4 regions of the Actinokineospora baliensis genome follow, and region 3 is predicted to be linked to each of the others. Evidence: riboswitches for the same ligand, from Rfam matches in the RefSeq annotation. Region 3 holds a riboswitch; each other region holds the start of a gene.
The links. Region 3 has a riboswitch for cobalamin ahead of JOD54_RS17245 (ribonucleoside-diphosphate reductase subunit alpha). Riboswitches for the same ligand answer to the same signal wherever they lie in the genome.

Region 1: linked by a shared signal. The riboswitch ahead of metE (5-methyltetrahydropteroyltriglutamate--homocysteine S-methyltransferase) and the one ahead of JOD54_RS17245 (ribonucleoside-diphosphate reductase subunit alpha) in region 3 are both predicted to bind cobalamin.
Region 2: linked by a shared signal. The riboswitch ahead of JOD54_RS26930 (magnesium chelatase subunit D family protein) and the one ahead of JOD54_RS17245 (ribonucleoside-diphosphate reductase subunit alpha) in region 3 are both predicted to bind cobalamin.
Region 4: linked by a shared signal. The riboswitch ahead of JOD54_RS21140 (CoA-acylating methylmalonate-semialdehyde dehydrogenase) and the one ahead of JOD54_RS17245 (ribonucleoside-diphosphate reductase subunit alpha) in region 3 are both predicted to bind cobalamin.

What each region holds. Positions count from the first base shown of each region.
Region 1 is NZ_JAFBCK010000001.1:4,977,148-4,981,217, reverse strand. Features, by position in the region: gene metE (5-methyltetrahydropteroyltriglutamate--homocysteine S-methyltransferase) at 1-2,074, opposite strand, end outside; cobalamin riboswitch at 2,180-2,393, opposite strand; gene JOD54_RS22770 (enoyl-CoA hydratase/isomerase family protein) at 2,495-3,538, shown strand; gene JOD54_RS22765 (hypothetical protein) at 3,562-4,070, shown strand, end outside.
Region 2 is NZ_JAFBCK010000001.1:6,050,347-6,054,416, reverse strand. Features, by position in the region: gene cobO (cob(I)yrinic acid a,c-diamide adenosyltransferase) at 1-360, opposite strand, end outside; gene JOD54_RS26930 (magnesium chelatase subunit D family protein) at 372-2,360, opposite strand; cobalamin riboswitch at 2,388-2,557, opposite strand; gene cbiE (precorrin-6y C5,15-methyltransferase (decarboxylating) subunit CbiE) at 2,642-3,826, shown strand; gene cobM (precorrin-4 C(11)-methyltransferase) at 3,823-4,070, shown strand, end outside.
Region 3 is NZ_JAFBCK010000001.1:3,652,688-3,656,757, reverse strand. Features, by position in the region: gene JOD54_RS17245 (ribonucleoside-diphosphate reductase subunit alpha) at 1-1,610, opposite strand, end outside; cobalamin riboswitch at 1,717-1,927, opposite strand; gene JOD54_RS17240 (NAD(P)/FAD-dependent oxidoreductase) at 2,097-3,212, shown strand; gene JOD54_RS17235 (SDR family oxidoreductase) at 3,213-4,067, shown strand.
Region 4 is NZ_JAFBCK010000001.1:4,617,639-4,621,708, reverse strand. Features, by position in the region: gene JOD54_RS21150 (hypothetical protein) at 1-39, shown strand, start outside; gene JOD54_RS21145 (NAD(P)/FAD-dependent oxidoreductase) at 26-973, opposite strand; cobalamin riboswitch at 1,104-1,278, shown strand; gene JOD54_RS21140 (CoA-acylating methylmalonate-semialdehyde dehydrogenase) at 1,441-2,940, shown strand; gene JOD54_RS34410 (acyl-CoA dehydrogenase family protein) at 2,948-4,070, shown strand, end outside.

The DNA.
Region 1 (4,070 bases), 1.3 Mb from region 3:
AGACGCCGGGGCCGACCTCGTTGGGGTAGGTGGCGGCGGCGAGGTCGGCGACGATGGCCATCTGGGAGCGGGCGGCTTCGAGGCTGATCACGTCGGCGTCCATGTCGATGATGGCGCGGAGCACGTCACCGAACTCGGCGTAGCACATGTGGGTGTGGATCTGGGTGTCGTCGCGGACGCCGGTGGTGGCGAGCTGGAAGGCGGTCACGGCCCAGTCGAGGTACGCGGCGCGGTCGGCGGTGCGCAGCGGCAGGGTCTCCCGCAGGGCGGGCTCGTCGACCTGGATGACCGCGATCCCGGCCTCCTCCAGGTCCGCGACCTCGTCGCGCAACGCCAACGCGACCTGGCGCGCCGTCTCCCCGCGCGGCTGGTCATCGCGCACGAACGACCACGCCAGCATCGTCACCGGGCCGGTCAACATCCCCTTGACCGGGCGCGGCGTCAGGCTCTGCGCGTAGGTCGACCACTGGACCGTCATCGGCGCGGGCCGCGACACGTCGCCCGCGATGATCGGCGGCCGGACGTAGCGGCTGCCGTAGGACTGCACCCAGCCGTGCCGCGTGGCGAGGAACCCGTCGAGCTGCTCGGCGAAGTACTGGACCATGTCGTTGCGTTCGGGTTCGCCGTGCACCAGCACGTCCAGGCCGAGCTCCTCTTGGTCGGTGATCACCGACCGGATCTCCGCCCGCATCGCCTCTTGGTACGCCTCGTCCGACAGCCGCCCGGCCCTCAGCTCGGCGCGCGCCTTGCGCAGGTCAGCGGTCTGCGGGAAGGACCCGATCGTGGTCGTCGGCAGGTCGGGCAGGCCCAACCGGTCCTGCTGGGCCTGCCGCCGCGCCTCATAGGGGCGATTGCGCCTTACGCCCGCCTCCTCCCGGTCCCGCACCGCGGCGACCCGCACGATCGGCGATGCGGCGCGCGAGGCCAGCCGATCGGCGTTGCGCCGCAGGGCTTCCTCGACCGCCGGGCGCCCCTCGACCAGGCCGTCGCGCAGGGTGACGATCTCCGCGAGCTTCTGCCGGGCGAACGACAGCCAGCTGACCACCTCCGGGTCGAGGTCGCGCTCCAGGGTGACGTCCAGCGGCACGTGCAACAACGAGCACGAAGGCGCCACGTCGACCGTGCCCGCCAGCTCCTGCAGCCTCTCCAGCGCACCCAGCGCGGCGGCCAGGTCCGCCGCCCAGATGTTACGACCGGTGACCACGCCCGCGACCAGCCGCTTGCCCTGGATCCCGCCCAGCGCGGCGAGGTCGTCGAGGTTGGCCGCCGCGGGCCCGGTGAAGTCGATCGCGAGCCCCTCGACCGGGGCGGCGGCCAGCACCGGAAGGGCATCACCGAGGCGGTCGAAGTAGGACGCGACCAGGATCTTGGGCCGGACCCGCTCGGCGGCCAGCACCGCGTAGACCTCGGCGACCCGCTCGAGCACCGCCTCGGGCTGGTCGGTGACCAGCGCGGGCTCGTCCAGCTGCACCCACTCCGCGCCTGCCGCACGCAGCTGCCCGAGCAGGTCGGCGTAGAGCGGGACGATCCGGTCGAGCAGGTCCAGCGGCTGGGCAGAGCCGGTGGGGTCCTTGGCGAGCAGGAGGAAGCTGACCGGCCCCAGGACGACCGGGCGGGTGAGGATCCCCTGCTCCAGGGCCTCGGCGAACTCGGTGAGCGGCTTGGTCGGGTCCAGCGTGAAGGTCGTGTCCGGCCCCAGTTCGGGCACGAGGTAGTGATAGTTGGTGTCGAACCACTTCGTCATCTCCAACGGCGGCACGTCGGCGGTCCCCCGCGCCATCGCGAAGTAGCGGTCCAGCCCCTGGGCCACCGCAGCGTGCCTGGCCGGGATCGCGCCCAGCAGCCACGCCGTGTCCAGGACGTGGTCGTACAGGGAGAAGTCGTTGCTCGGGATGTCGTCCACGCCCGCGTCCCGCAGCTCGGCCCACCGCTGGGACCGCAGCTCCCTGGCCGCGTCGAGCAGCGCGTCAGCGCCGGTGCGCCCGGCCCAGTAGGCCTCGGTCGCCTTCTTCAACTGCCGGTTGGCACCCTGGCGCGGGTATCCGTGCACGGTCGCACGACTGGTGCTTGTCACGGGGCTCTCCTTCGCGAGTCCACGTGGACCACCGCGAGGAGCGCACGCCAAACCAGGCCGGTTCAGCACAGACCCACCCGCGAGGTCTCAGCCAGCGCCCCGCGGTCGCGGGACGCACAGCGGGCAGGTCTTCGGACTCGCGGGCACGCCGGCACACGCCGGGTTCCTACTGGCCGTCGCTTCCCAGACCCACCGGGCCCAGTGCCGATGACGGCGGTCGTTCCCACTCACCGCTGCGGGGCAGTCCCGGATTCCCACCGGGTTCCCTCTTGCCTCGACCACCGCACGCGGTGGTCGAACCAGCTGCACCACCACCCTAGCCCCTGGACCGCCGCCCCTGTCCAGCACCGATCACGGTCGCCCGCACGGCTACGGTTTACCCCTACCCGATGTCGAAGGAGACAACGTGCCCATTGCTCGGTGGCTGTCGTGAGTGACAACGTCCGGTTCGACGTCCGTGGTGGGCTTGGCCGGGTCACGCTTGACCGGCCGCGGGCGCTCAACGCCCTCGATCACCCGATGGTGCTGGCGATCACCGAGCAGCTCGACCGCTGGCGCGACGACTCGGCGGTGCGTGCGGTGCTGATCGACGGGGCGGGCGAGCGGGGGCTCTGCGCGGGCGGGGACATTCGGTCGATCTATGAGGACGCGCGGGCGAGCGGGTCGGCGTCACTGGCGTTCTGGGCTGACGAGTACCGGCTGAACGCGCTGATCGCCCGGTACCCGAAACCGTACGTGGCGTGGATGGACGGCATCGTCATGGGCGGCGGGGTCGGTGTGTCCGCGCACGGGAGCCACCGGATCGTCACCGAGCGCTCCAGGGTCGCCATGCCCGAGGTCGGCATCGGCTTCGCCCCCGACGTCGGCGGCACCTACCTGTTGTCCCGGGCGCCCGGCCAGTTGGGTACCCACATGGCGCTGACGGGTACCGCGGTGTCCGGGGCCGATGCCATCCACTGTGGACTCGCCGACCACTTCGTCCCGAGCTCCCGCTTCCCCGACCTGCTCGACGCCCTCACCACCGGCACACCGAGCGAAGCGATCGCCGCGGTCGCCGACACTCCCCCACCGAGCCGCCTCGCGTCCGACCAGGGCTGGATCGACCACTGCTACGCCGCCGACTCGGTGGAGGAGATCCTCGCCAACCTCCACGACGGCGGCGAAGCGGCTGTCGCGACGGCGAAGGAAATGGAGGGCAAATCACCGACGGCGTTGAAGGTGACGCTGCGGGCGTTGCGCACGGCTTTGGCGCTGCCCTTGGAAACCGTGCTGGCCCAGGAGTACCGGACCTCACACCGGGCGTTGCGGTCCGCGGACCTGGTCGAGGGCATCCGCGCCCAGATCATCGACAAGGACCGCTCACCCCGCTGGACCCCCGCCTCCCTCACCGAGGTGACCGACGACCTGGTCGACACCTACTTCACCACCCTTGGCACCGCCGAGTGGACGGCCGGTTCCCGCTGACGCGGCCGCCTAGGATGTCCGATATGCGCCAACCAGGAGTAGAGCGGCTGCCGCTGGGGCCCGAGCGGTGGTTGGTCGACCTGCCGCAGCCCGCTCGACGAGCGGACGGGTGTCCACTGAGCGCGATCCTGCCGCCTGGCTACTCCTGCTATCTGCGGTTGTTCTCCCCTTTCGTGCCTTGGGAAGCCGACCGGGCAGCAACCGCCGAGCGGCGGACCTGGCGCCACTTCGCCGAGAAGGCCGGGGTGGTCTACCACGCCGAACTGGGCTGGAACACGCTCCGACCGGTCCTTCACCCGGGCGACCAGGACACCGGGTGGGAGGTCGACGAGGGCAGGATGGACCCGCTCGTGCGCGACCGGCTCCGCAGCCACCTCGCCAGGCACACCACAGAACCGGTCTTCGTCTACTTCGGACTCGCGGCTGAGGTGCTCGGTTCACCACCGCTGCTCTACCGGGCACCGGTCGAGGCGTTCGAGACCGCGGTGGAAGCGGCGTCCCAACTCGTGGGCAGGCGGATCGCGGACCCCGA
Region 2 (4,070 bases), 2.4 Mb from region 3:
GATCTCCGCCCAGCCCTCACGCGCGGCCTCGGCGTGGTCGTCCTCGGTGCCCGCCTTGCGCGACCACGACCACCCCGCGCCCATCTTGTGCCATTCGACGGGCCCGCCTTCGCCGGTCTGCTCGTGCAGCTTGCCCAGCGCCAGGAACGCGGATTCCTCGCCGACCCGCCACTTCGCGGACTTGACGAACTGGAACACCCCGATCGACCAGCCCTGGTTCCACCCGCGCAGCGCCAATCCGAAGGCGGCGGTGGACTTGCCCTTCATCTCCCCGGTGTGCACCACGACCAACGGCCGGTTCCGCCGCTGCCGGGTGGTGAGCCCGTCTTGCGGGACAACCTCCGGCTTCCCTTGTGGCATAACGACTCCCCTCAGGCGGCGCGCGCCGCGCGGACCACACCGGCGACGGCGTCGGCGGACAGTTCCGCGAGTCGGAGACCGGTTCCGCCGAGCGCCGCCGTGAGATTGTCGGCCAACCCCAAGCGAACCGGCCCGTTCTCGCAATCCACGACCACGCTGACCACCCCGTCGGCAGCGAGTGCGGCCGCCGCGCGCATGGCGTCGCCGACGGCGTCGTGCGAGGTGCGCCCGTCCCGGTTCACCGCCACCGTGGCGCGGCCGTCGGTCACGACGACCAGCAGGGCCCGCCGCCTCGGGTCACGCATCCGTTCAATGGCAAGCGTTTTCCGCGCCCGCAACAACCCGTCCGCCAGCGGGGTGCGCCCGCCGGTGCGGAGATCACGCAGCCGCGCGACAGCGGCCTCGACCGACGACGTGGGCGGCAACGACAACACGGCCTCACCGCCGCGGAAGGTCACCAGCCCGACCTTGTCCCGGCGCTGGTAGGCGTCGCGCAGCAAGGAGATCACCGCGCCGGTCACCGCGGACATGCGCTTGCGGGCGGCCATCGAGCCCGACGCGTCCACCGCGAACAGCACCAGGTTCGACTCCCGGCCCTCCCGCACCGCGCGCCGGACATCCCCCGACCGCACCACGATCCCCGGACCGCTGCGACCCCGCGTGTGCTGGAAAGGCGCCGCTGCGGTGAGCGTGCCGACCAGGTGGATTCCGGTGCCCTGGTTCTGCGCCGCGCGCAGCGCCCGGCCGGAACCGGCGCGTGACCGCGATCGCCTGCCCGGCGCGCCTTCGCCGACGCCGTCGAGTTGCAGCACCCTGGCCCGGAACGCCTCGTCCGGCCGCGAAGCCGCCTGCGACTGGTCGCCGCCCTGGGGTGCTTCGGCGTCTTGCTTGCCCTGATCCCCTTGGGGCGCCTCGGATTCACCCGGTTCCGGAGCGCCGCCACCGGGGCCGCTGTCGTCGGGGTCCCGGTCGGCCTCCTCGGCGGCGTCGCGCAACGCCTGCGACAGCTGCTCCTGGTCCAGTCCGGGCTCGTCGAACGGGTCACGCCTGCGCCGGTGCGGCAGGGCCAGCCGGGCGGCCACCTCGACGTCGATCTCCTCGACCGCGCCCGCCCCGCGCCACGCCGCGTGCGCGACCGAAGCCCGGGCAACCACCAGGTCCGCGCGCATGCCGTCTACGTCGAACGCCGCGCACACCGCCGCGATCCGGCGTAGCTCGGCGTCGGGCAGCACGACCTCCGGCAGTGCCTTGCGGGCGGCCACGATCCGCGCGGCCAGCTCCGCGTCCGAAGTGGACCAGGCATCGGCGAAGCCCGCCGGGTCGGCCTCGAACGCCAACCGCCGCCGGATCACCTCCGTGCGGGTGTCCACGTCGCGGGCGGCGCGCACCTCGACGGTGAGCCCGAACCGGTCGAGCAGCTGCGGCCGCAGCTCGCCCTCCTCCGGGTTCATCGTGCCGACCAGCAGGAACGACGCGGCGTGCGAGACCGACACGCCCTCGCGCTCGACGTGCGCGCGCCCCATCGCGGCGGCGTCGAGCAGCAGGTCCACCAGGTGGTCGTGCAGCAGGTTGACCTCGTCGACGTAGAGCACCCCCCGGTGCGCCGCCGCCAGCAGACCCGGTTGGTAGGCGCGGACCCCCTCGGTCAGCGCGCGTTCCAGGTCCAGTGAGCCGATGACCCGGTCCTCGGTGGCGCCGACCGGGAGCTCGACCAGCCGCGCCGGGCGGGTGTCGGAGTCGGGGGCCGAGTGCGGGCCGTCCGGGCAGGCCGGGTCGGGCGCGGCCGGGTCGCAGGAGAACCGGCAGTCCGCCACGACGCCCGCCACGGGCAGCAACGCGGCCAGCGCGCGCACCACGGTCGACTTGGCGGTGCCCTTCTCGCCGCGCACCAGCACCCCGCCGATCCCGGGGTGCACCGCGTTGAGCAACAGGGACAGCCGCAGGTCGGCGTGGCCGACGACCGCGGAGAACGGGTAGCCGGGCAGGGCTGGACGGGTCACGTCGTTCCTCACTCCGGGTCCGCGCCCGGGTCGGTGGGTCAGCGGGCGGAGTGTCCTGGCTCCCGGATCGCCGCGCCGCCCCGGCCTTCCCGAGTCGCCCCGGTGGCCAGCGTGGGGACGGCACTCCCCGGTCACAGTGGCGGGACCGCGCCGGACTCGCACCGGCTTCCTCGCACACCTGCTGTTCTGTCTTCAGTTGGCTCGCCAGGCATCGTCGCATCCGGCGGGGCTCGCGGCCAAGGCACGTGGTGGGGATCTCGGGTCGGTTAGGGTCTGGGCCCGTGGCGGTCTCGGTGGTGGGAATCGGTGCGGACGGTGTGGTCGGGCTCTCGCCCGCGGCGCGCGCCGAGCTGGACCGCGCCCAAGTCGTCCTGGGGTCGGCCCGCCAGCTCGACCTGCTGCCCGCCGAGGTCACCGCCGAACGGGTCGCGTGGCCCTCGCCGCTGGTCCCGGCCATCCCCGGCCTGCTCGAGCGCTACCGCGACCGGGTGCTGTGCGTGCTGGCCAGTGGCGACCCCATGTTCCACGGCATCGGCACCACGCTGTCGCGGTTCGCCGAAGTCCGGGTGTGGCCGCACCCGTCGTCGCTGTCGCTGGCGTGCGCGCGGCTCGGGTGGGCGGTCGAGGAGGTGGCCGTGGTCAGCGCGGTCGCACGGCCGGTGGAGCGGTTGCACGCCGTGCTGCACCAGGGACGCCGTGTGCTCGTGCTCAGCGCCAACAGTGCAACGCCCGCGGCGGTGGTCGCGTTGTTGCGCGACCGCGGGTTCGGTGCGAGCGCGGTCACGGTCTTGCAGGAACTGGGTGGGCCGGGCGAGCGGATCGGCACCGACTGGGACGACGTGTCGCCGCTCAACGTCGTCGCGATCGAGTGCGTGGCCGATCCCGGCGCTCGTCGGCTGCCGCGCGTGCCTGGCCTGCCTGACGACGTCTACGAGCACGACGGGCAGATCACCAAGCGCGAGGTCCGGGCGGTCACGGTGTCGTCGCTGGCGCCCGAGCCGGGGCAGCTGCTGTGGGACGTCGGCGCGGGGTCGGGCAGCGTCGGGATCGAGTGGGCGCGGACGCACCCCGCGTGCCGGGTGATCGCCATCGAGCCGCGCGACGACCGGGCCGACCGGGTCGCGCGCAACGCGGCCGCGCTGGGAGTGCCGGGCGTGGTCCTGGTCCGTGGTTCGGCGCCGGACGCGTTGGCCGGGCTGGAGCGGCCGGACGCGGTGTTCGTCGGCGGGGGAGTGACGGTCGAGGGTGTCCTGCCCGCGTGCTGGGCGGCGCTGCGGCCGGGTGGGCGGATCGTGGTGAACGCGGTGACGCTCGAGTCGGAGGTGCTCGTCGCGCGCTGGTACGCCGAGGTCGGCGGGACGCTGACCCGGTTGTCCGTCGGGCGGGCCGCCCCGGTCGGCGGGTTCACCGGCTGGCGGCAGGCCATGCCGGTCACGCAGTGGGTCGCGAGCAAGGAGCGGACATGACCGTGCACTTCATCGGGGCTGGCCCGGGTGCGGCTGACCTGATCACCGTGCGCGGGCGCGACCTCATCGCTGCCGCGCCGGTCTGCCTCTACGCGGGTGCGCTGGTGCCCGAAGAGTTGCTGGCGGTGTGCCCATCCGGGGCTCGCAAGGTCGACACGGCGAACCTGACGCTGGACGAGATCGTCGCCGAGATGGTGGCAGCGCACACCGCTGGCCACGACGTCGCTCGGTTGCACTCCGGGGA
Region 3 (4,070 bases):
TCCTCGGCGAGGCGGGTGGACAGCTCGCGGGCGGCCTCAGAGTCGAAAGCCAGGCGCAGCTTGAAGAACACGTCCTGCAGGCCCATCACCCCGAGCCCGACCGGACGCCAGCGCGGGTTGCCGCGCCCGGCCTGCTCGGTCGGGTAGTAGTTGATGTCGATCACCCGGTCCAGGAACACCACCGCGGTGCGCACAGTGGACCGCAGCCGCTCCCAGTCCACCTCGTCACCGAGCACGTGCGCGCCGAGGTTGACCGACCCGAGGTTGCACACCGCGGTCTCGTCGTCGCTGGTGACCTGCAGGATCTCGGTGCACAGGTTGGACAGGTGCACCACGTCGCCCGGTTCGGCGGTCTGGTTGCAGGTGCGGTTGGCGGTGTCCTTGAAGGTCATCCACCCGTTGCCGGTCTGCGCCAGGGTGCGGATCATCTTGCCGTAGAGCTCGCGCGCCTTGACCGTGCGCACCGCGCGACCGGCCTCCTCGGCGGCCCGGTAGGCGCGGTCGAAGTCGTCGCCCCACAGGTCGACGAGCTCGGGCAGCTCGTCGGGGTCGAACAGCGACCAGTCCGCGTCCGCCTCGACCCGGCGCATGAACTCGTCGGGGATCCAGTTGGCCAGGTTGAGGTTGTGCGTGCGGCGCGCGTCCTCCCCGGTGTTGTCGCGCAGCTCCAGGAACTCCTCGATGTCGGGGTGCCAGGTCTCCAGGTACACGCACGCCGCGCCCTTGCGCCGCCCGCCCTGGTTGACCGCCGCGACCGAGGCGTCGAGCGTGCGCAGCCACGGCACGATCCCGTTGGAGTGCCCGTTGGTGCCCCTGATCAGCGCGCCGCGCGAGCGGACCCGCGACCACTGCACGCCGATGCCGCCCGCGAACTTCGAGAGCCTGGCGATCTGGGCGTACCGCTCGTAGATCGACTCGAGCTCGTCGCGCGGGGAGTCCAGCAGGTAGCAGGAGGACATCTGGGTGTGCACGGTGCCGGAGTTGAACAGCGTCGGGGAGCTGGGCAGGTAGGCCAGCGACGACATCAGCCGGTAGAAGTCGATCGCCTCGGCGGCGGTGTGCGACAGGCCACACGCGACTCGCAGCAGCCAGTACTGCGGCAGTTCGACAACGCTGCGGCGCGACGGGTGCCGCAGCAGGTAGCGGTCGTAGACGGTACGCAGGCCGAAGTACTCGAACCGGCGGTCCGCTGTGAGGTCGATGGCGTCGTCGAGCTTGCGCGCGTTGGCCGCGACCAGCCGAGCGGTGCTGTCGCCGATCAGGCCCTCGGCGTGCCCGAGGGCGATGCTCTGGCTGAACGAGTGCACCCCCTGGCCGCGGACCTCCTTGTCGATGTAGGCGCTGAGCAGCCCGGCGGCGAGCCGGGAGTACTCGGGGTCCTCGGCGACGAGCTCGGCGGCGGTCTGGATGGACAGCCGGTCCAGTTCGGCGGTGGTGGCGCCGTCGTAGAGACCGCTGATCGTCTTGGTGGCCACCCGCAGCGGGTCGACCTCGCGCAGCCCCTCCGCGCAGCGCCGCACGGCGCGCACGATCTTGTCGACGTCGACGGGCTCCAGCGCCCCGTCGCGCTTGCGCACCCGCATGGTGGTGACCGTGTCGACGGTCGTCACAACCTGTCTCCTCGCGAGCCTGGGCCCCGGGGTCGAGGAGGACACGGGCGCGCGCGACCGCCACGTCCTCACGCCCTCCCACGGGGCCGCGGACACCCGCCCGCGGGTCGCGGGCGGGGTGCTGGCAGGTCTTCGGACTCACGGGCGTGCCTGGGCAGGCGCCTACCGGCCGTCGCTTCCCAGACGCGGGCGTCCAGTGCTTCGTTGACGGCTTTCGTTCCCGTTCACCGCTGCGGGGCAGTCCCGGACTCGCACCGGGTTCCCTCTTGCGACGACCGCTCTGGCTGAGCGGCCGAACCAGCTGTCGGCACCATACATGGCCGTCCCGACGGTTCCGGGACCCCACATGTAGTGGGTGTGTCGCCCAGGCCCCGAGCGGGGCGGGGCCTGGTTCTCGGCAGATCACGCGAACACGGGATGGAGCAGGGGAGCCCTCGGCGCGAGGCTCGGAGGGGTAGGGGTGGACCTTCGGCGCGGGAGAGGGACATGACTCACCGACGGGAAGTCGACATCGCGGTCATCGGGGCCGGGGTGCTGGGGCTGGCCACGGCCGAGGCGCTGGTGCGGCGCGGGGCCGACGTGCTGGTGTTCGACGGGCGGCCGCCGGGCGCCGGGCTCTCGGGCGGTCTCACCAGGACGTTCCGGCACCGGCACGACAACGAGCTGCACGTGGCGATGGCGGTGGAGGGGCGGCGCGGGTTCGCCCGCTGGGAGCAGCGGCTCGGGCGCGAGCTGATCGGGCCGGAAGGCGCGGTGTACCACGGGATGGACCATTCGCACGTCACCGGGATGGCGGCGCAGCGGGTCGAGCACTCGTTCGTCCCCGGTGCGGTGGGTGGCGAGGTGTTCCCCGCGCTGGCGCGGGTGGGCACGCCGCTGCTGGTCGACCCGGGCGCGGGCGCGATCAGGGCGAAGCGGACGATCGATGCGCTGGCGCACTGGGTCGGCGACCGGATCGTCCAGGCCGACGTGCACAGCGTCACGGTGCCTTCCGACGGCGACGGAGCGGAGTTCCAGACCACGGAGGCGATCTACCGGGCCAGGCACGTGGTGATCTGCGCGGGCACGGCGGTGACCCGGTTGGGCGCGAGCGTCGGGTTCGACATCCCGGTGCGCAGCGCGCTGCACGCGCGCCCGCACTTCCGGGTGCGCCCGGAGTTCGCAGGCACGCCGCTGCCCTGCTGGGTGGACATCTCCGGCGAGTTCGGCGTGAACGTGTACGGCTCCCCCATCGGCGCGACCGGCACGTACGTGGTCGGGATGATCGGCCCCGCCGTCGATGTCCCCTTTGGACCGGACGGCGGGCTCCCCCCGGGCACCGACATGGAGGAGCACGTGCGGCGGGTCAGCGCGTACGTGGCGAAGGCGTTGCCCGGCTTGGACCCGGAGCCGGTCGGCGCGCGGGTGTGCGTGATGACCAAGCTGCCCAAGGGAAGCGACGCGCTGCGGGCCTGGCACCGACCCGGGGTGACGACCATCGCCGGGCACAACCTGTTCAAGATGGCACCCGCGCTCGGCGAACTGCTCGCCGACGCCGCGGAGAAGGACCAACTGCCCGAGGCGCTGGAGCGCGCGGGTGCGGACGCGCTCGAGGCGGCGTAGATGGTCATCGCGGTCACCGGGGCCACCGGAACCGTTGGCCTGCGGTTGGTGTCGCGGCTGGTCGGCCGCGGTTGCCGGGTGCGCGCGGTCGTTCGCCCCGGCGGACGGCGGCCCGCCGGGGAGCTGGTCGAGGTCGTGGAAGCGGACCTGGAGCGGCCGGAGAGCCTTCGCGAAGCGTTGCACGGCGTGAGCGACCTGTTCCTGCTGACCCCGCTGCACCCGGACCAGGGCGCGGTGCACCGGGGCCTGGTGGACGTCGCCAAACGCGCCGGGGTTCAGCACGTGGTGCGGATGTCGGCGCTGGGTGCCGATCCCGCGTCACCGGTGTCGGTGCACCGCCAGCACGGCGAGGGCGACCAGGCGGTGCTGGAGTCCGGGCTGCGGTACACCCTGTTGCGCTCCAACACGTTCATGCAGAACGTGGCGCAGTGGGCGCCGACCATCCGCGCGCGGGACGCGATCGTGCTGCCGGTCGGCGACGCTCGCGTCAGCATGATCGACGCTGGCGACATCGCGGAGGTGGCCGCCGCTGTGCTCACCGAGGGCGGCACCGACGACCAGGTGCTGGAGCTGACCGGACCGAGGGCCATCAGCTACCCGGCGCTGGCCGCGCTGGTGTCCACAGTGGTCGGTCGGCGGATCACCCACGTCGACATCTCGCCTGCGGACGCGGCGGCGGTCATGCTGGGCAACGGCATGCCGGACTGGGCGGTCGCGGCGCGCATCGGCCTCTACAGCACGCTGCGCGCGGGCACGGCGGAGCGGGTGAGCACCGCGGTCCTCGACTGGACCGGGCGGCCACCGCGCGACTTCGCCGAAGTGGTACCGGAACTCGCCCACGCGCTGAGCGGGTGAGCG
Region 4 (4,070 bases), 960 kb from region 3:
TTCCGCAACGACGGTGCGGGCAACTTCACCGAGGTGTGACCGATCGGTGAAGGTCCGCGGGTGTCGCCTGTGCGGCGTCGAACTCCTGGGTGACCAGGGCGCCGTTGACCGCGCCACCGGCCGCCGCGCCCGCTCCGATGGACATGGGGACGTTGGCGCCGGGGTTGACCACGTTGCCCACGGCCCAGATGCGGTCGCCGCTGGTTTTGCCGGTGAGGGGGTCGACGGCGAGGAAGCTTCCGAATGGGGTGTCCGCGCGGCGCAGGTTCAGGTGCTTGAGGCAGTCGTCGTGCGGTCGTGGGGTGCCGGTGGTGAACAGGGCGTCCACCGCTACCTCGGTGTCGCGGGCGGTGTGTACGACGAGGGGGCCTTCGCCGGAGACTGACACGACCGGGTCGGCTACGAGGTCGATCCCGCGTGAGCGCAGGCGGGCCTCGACCGACTCGTCCAGTGCGGGGGCGAAGACCGTGACCTGCGGGCTCCACTGGCGGATGAGCTCGGCCTGGTGCAGCCCGAGCGGTGAGGTGACCAACACGCCGAGGTGCTGGTCGCGGACCTCCCAGCCGTGGCAGTAGGGGCAGTGCAGGACACGGGCACCCCAGTGCTCGGCGAGACCGGGGATGTCGGGCAGGTCGTCGGACAGGCCGGTGGCCACGATCGCGGCCCTCGCCGAGATCTGCCCCGACCCGGGGACGGTGACCACGACCCCAGCTCCGGTCTCGTCGAGCCGTTCGACCCGGCCGGGGTGGAACTCGACGCCGTAGGACGCCGCCTCGGACCGGCCGCGCGCGACCAGTTCGCGGGGATCGACGCCCTCGTGGCCGAGCACACCGTGCATGTGATCGGCGAAGCGGTTGCGCGGACTACCCGCGTCGACCACCACTACCCGCCGCCGAGCACGGCCCAACATCAAGGCGGCACTCAGTCCCGCCACTCCCCCGCCGACCACGACCACGTCCCACTGTTCATCCATGCCGACCAGTTCACCCGCACAGCGGCCAGTACGCAAACCGGCTTGCCGTTCTGGCAAGGAGTGGTCGCGGCCGTGGCGGTTGCCCGCTCGTTCAGGGGTGACCCCAGGGGGTCGACATGGTCGGACTTCCTACTTTAGGGTGTCCTCAGGTCCATGGTGTCAGGGAAGCCGGTGCGAATCCGGCGCGGTCCCGCCACTGTGACCGGGGAGCGACGCCCCACTTCAAGGCCACTGGCGCGAGCCGGGAAGGCCGGGGCGGCCGTCGATCCGGGAGCCAGGATACCGGCCATGGACAGCCGTGTTCGTCCACGAGGATGGAGCTGAACGCATGCGGATTCGTCCTGCCTGCGCGAAAGTCGCCGACCGCCCGCCTCCGGCGCGGTAGGTCCGTCCTGCCCTGAGCCCGGTCGCCCCACGAGGCGCGACCCGGGCGGTTCAGTCCTGCGCTCCTTCGCGAAAGGCATGCCATGACCACCGAACTCCACCACTTCGTCGCCGGGAAACCGGTTCCGGGAACATCGGGCCGCTTCGGCGACGTCTTCGACCCCAGCACGGGTGCCGTCCAGGCCAGGGTTCCGCTGGCCACCGCGGCCGAGGTCGGCGCCGCGGTTGACGACGCGGCTCGTGCGCAGCGCGAGTGGGCGGCGTGGAACCCGCAGCGCCGTGCCAGGGTGCTAATGCGGTTCCTCGAGCTCGTCCGATCCGAAGAGGACAGTCTCGCGCGGTTGTTGTCCTCCGAGCACGGCAAGACCGTCGCCGACGCGAAGGGCGACATCCAGCGGGGGTTGGAGGTCGTCGAGTTCGCGATCGGCATCCCGCACCTGCTCAAGGGCGAGTACACCGACAGCGCGGGCACCGGCATCGACGTCTACTCGATGCGCCAACCGCTGGGCGTGGTGGCGGGCATCACCCCGTTCAACTTCCCCGCGATGATCCCGTTGTGGAAGGCCGCGCCCGCGATCGCCTGCGGGAACGCGTTCGTGCTCAAGCCCTCCGAGCGCGACCCGTCGGTGCCGCTGCGGTTGGCGGAGCTGTTCAGCGAGGCGGGTTTGCCGCCGGGGGTGTTCTCGGTGGTCAACGGGGACAGGGAAGCGGTGGACGCGCTGCTGACCGACCCACGCGTCGAGGCGATTGGGTTCGTCGGCTCGTCGGCGATCGCGGAGTACATCTACTCGACCGCCGCCGCGCACGGCAAACGCGCGCAATGCTTTGGCGGCGCCAAGAACCACATGGTCATCATGCCCGACGCGGACCTCGACCAGGTGGTCAACGCGCTGGTGGGCGCCGGGTACGGCTCGGCGGGCGAGCGGTGCATGGCGATCTCGGTGGCCGTTCCGGTCGGTCAGGCGACCGCGGACGCGCTGGTCGAGCGCCTCGCCGAGCAGGTGCGAACCCTCAAGGTGGGCGCGGCCCTGGACGAGACGGCGGACTTCGGGCCGCTGGTGACCGCCGAGGCGGTGAACCGGGTGCGCGACTACATCGACATCGGGGTGGCCGAGGGGGCCGAGCTGGTCGTCGACGGGCGTGGCCTGGTCGTTCCCGGCCACGAGAACGGGTTCTTCCTCGGCGGCAGCCTGTTCGACAAGGTCACGCCCGAGATGCGGATCTACCGGGAGGAGATCTTCGGCCCGGTGCTGACGATCGTCCGCGCGGACGACTACGAGGCCGCGCTGCGGCTGCCCAGTGAGCACGAGTACGGCAACGGCGTGGCGATCTTCACCCGCGACGGCGACACCGCGCGCGACTTCACCGCCAGGGTGAACACCGGCATGGTCGGGGTGAACGTGCCGATCCCGGTCCCGATCGCCTACCACACCTTCGGCGGCTGGAAGCGGTCCGGTTTCGGCGACCTCAACCAGCACGGGCCGGACTCGATCCGCTTCTACACCAAGACCAAGACGGTCACCTCCCGCTGGCCGTCCGGCGCAAAAGAAGGCGCCAGCTTCGTGATCCCCACGATGAAGTAGGCGACCGATGAGACTGACCGACGAACAGCGCGCGCTGCGCGAGACAGCGGCCGACTTCGCCGCCGAACACCTGGCCCCGCACGCGGTGGAATGGGACCAGGCCAAGCACTTCCCGGTCGACGTGCTCCGCAAAGCGGCCGAACTGGGCCTCGGCGGCCTTTACCTGCCCGAGGAGGTGGGCGGGTCCGAGCTCGGCAGGCTCGACGGCGTGCTCGTGTTCGAGGCGCTGGCCACCGGCTGCCCGTCGATCGCGGCGTACGTGTCGATCCACAACATGGTCGCCACGATGATCGACCGCTTCGGCACCGACGACCAGCGGCACCGCTACCTGCCCCGGATGTCCACCATGGACGCCATGGGCAGCTATTGCCTCACCGAACCCGACGCAGGCTCCGACGCCGCCGCGCTGAGCACCCGGGCACGCCGCGACGGCGACGAGTACGTGCTCGACGGGGTCAAGCAGTTCATCTCTGGCGCGGGCACCTCGGACGTCTACGTCGTGCTCGCCAGGACCGGCGGGCCGGGGGCGCGTGGGATCTCCGCGTTCATCGTCGACCGGGACACCCCCGGTGTGTCGTTCGGGCCCAACGAGGCCAAGATGGGCTGGAACGCCCAACCCACCCGCCAGGTCCTGTTCGAGGGCGCTCGCGTTCCCGCGTCGGCGATCCTGGGCGGCGAGGGCGTCGGGTTCGCGGTCGCCATGTCCGCTTTGGACGGTGGGCGGCTCAACATCGCCGCCTGCTCGCTCGGCGGCGGCGAGGCCGCGCTCGGCAAGGCGGTGCGGCACCTGACCGAACGCTCGGCGTTCGGCGCGAAACTCGTCGAGGCGCAGGCGTTGCGGTTCCGGTTGGCGGACATGCGCACCGGCCTGGAGGCGGCACGGACCCTGTTGTGGCGGGCCGCGGACGCGCTGGACCAGGGCGACGACAACGCCACCCAGCTCTCGGCGATGGCCAAGCGGCTGTGCACCGACACCGGGTTCGACGTGGCCAACGACGCGCTGCAACTGCACGGCGGCTACGGCTACCTCACCGAGTACGGCATCGAGAAGATCGTCCGCGACCTGCGGGTGCACCAGATCCTGGAAGGGACCAACGAGATCATGCGCGTCATCATCTCCCGCCGGATGC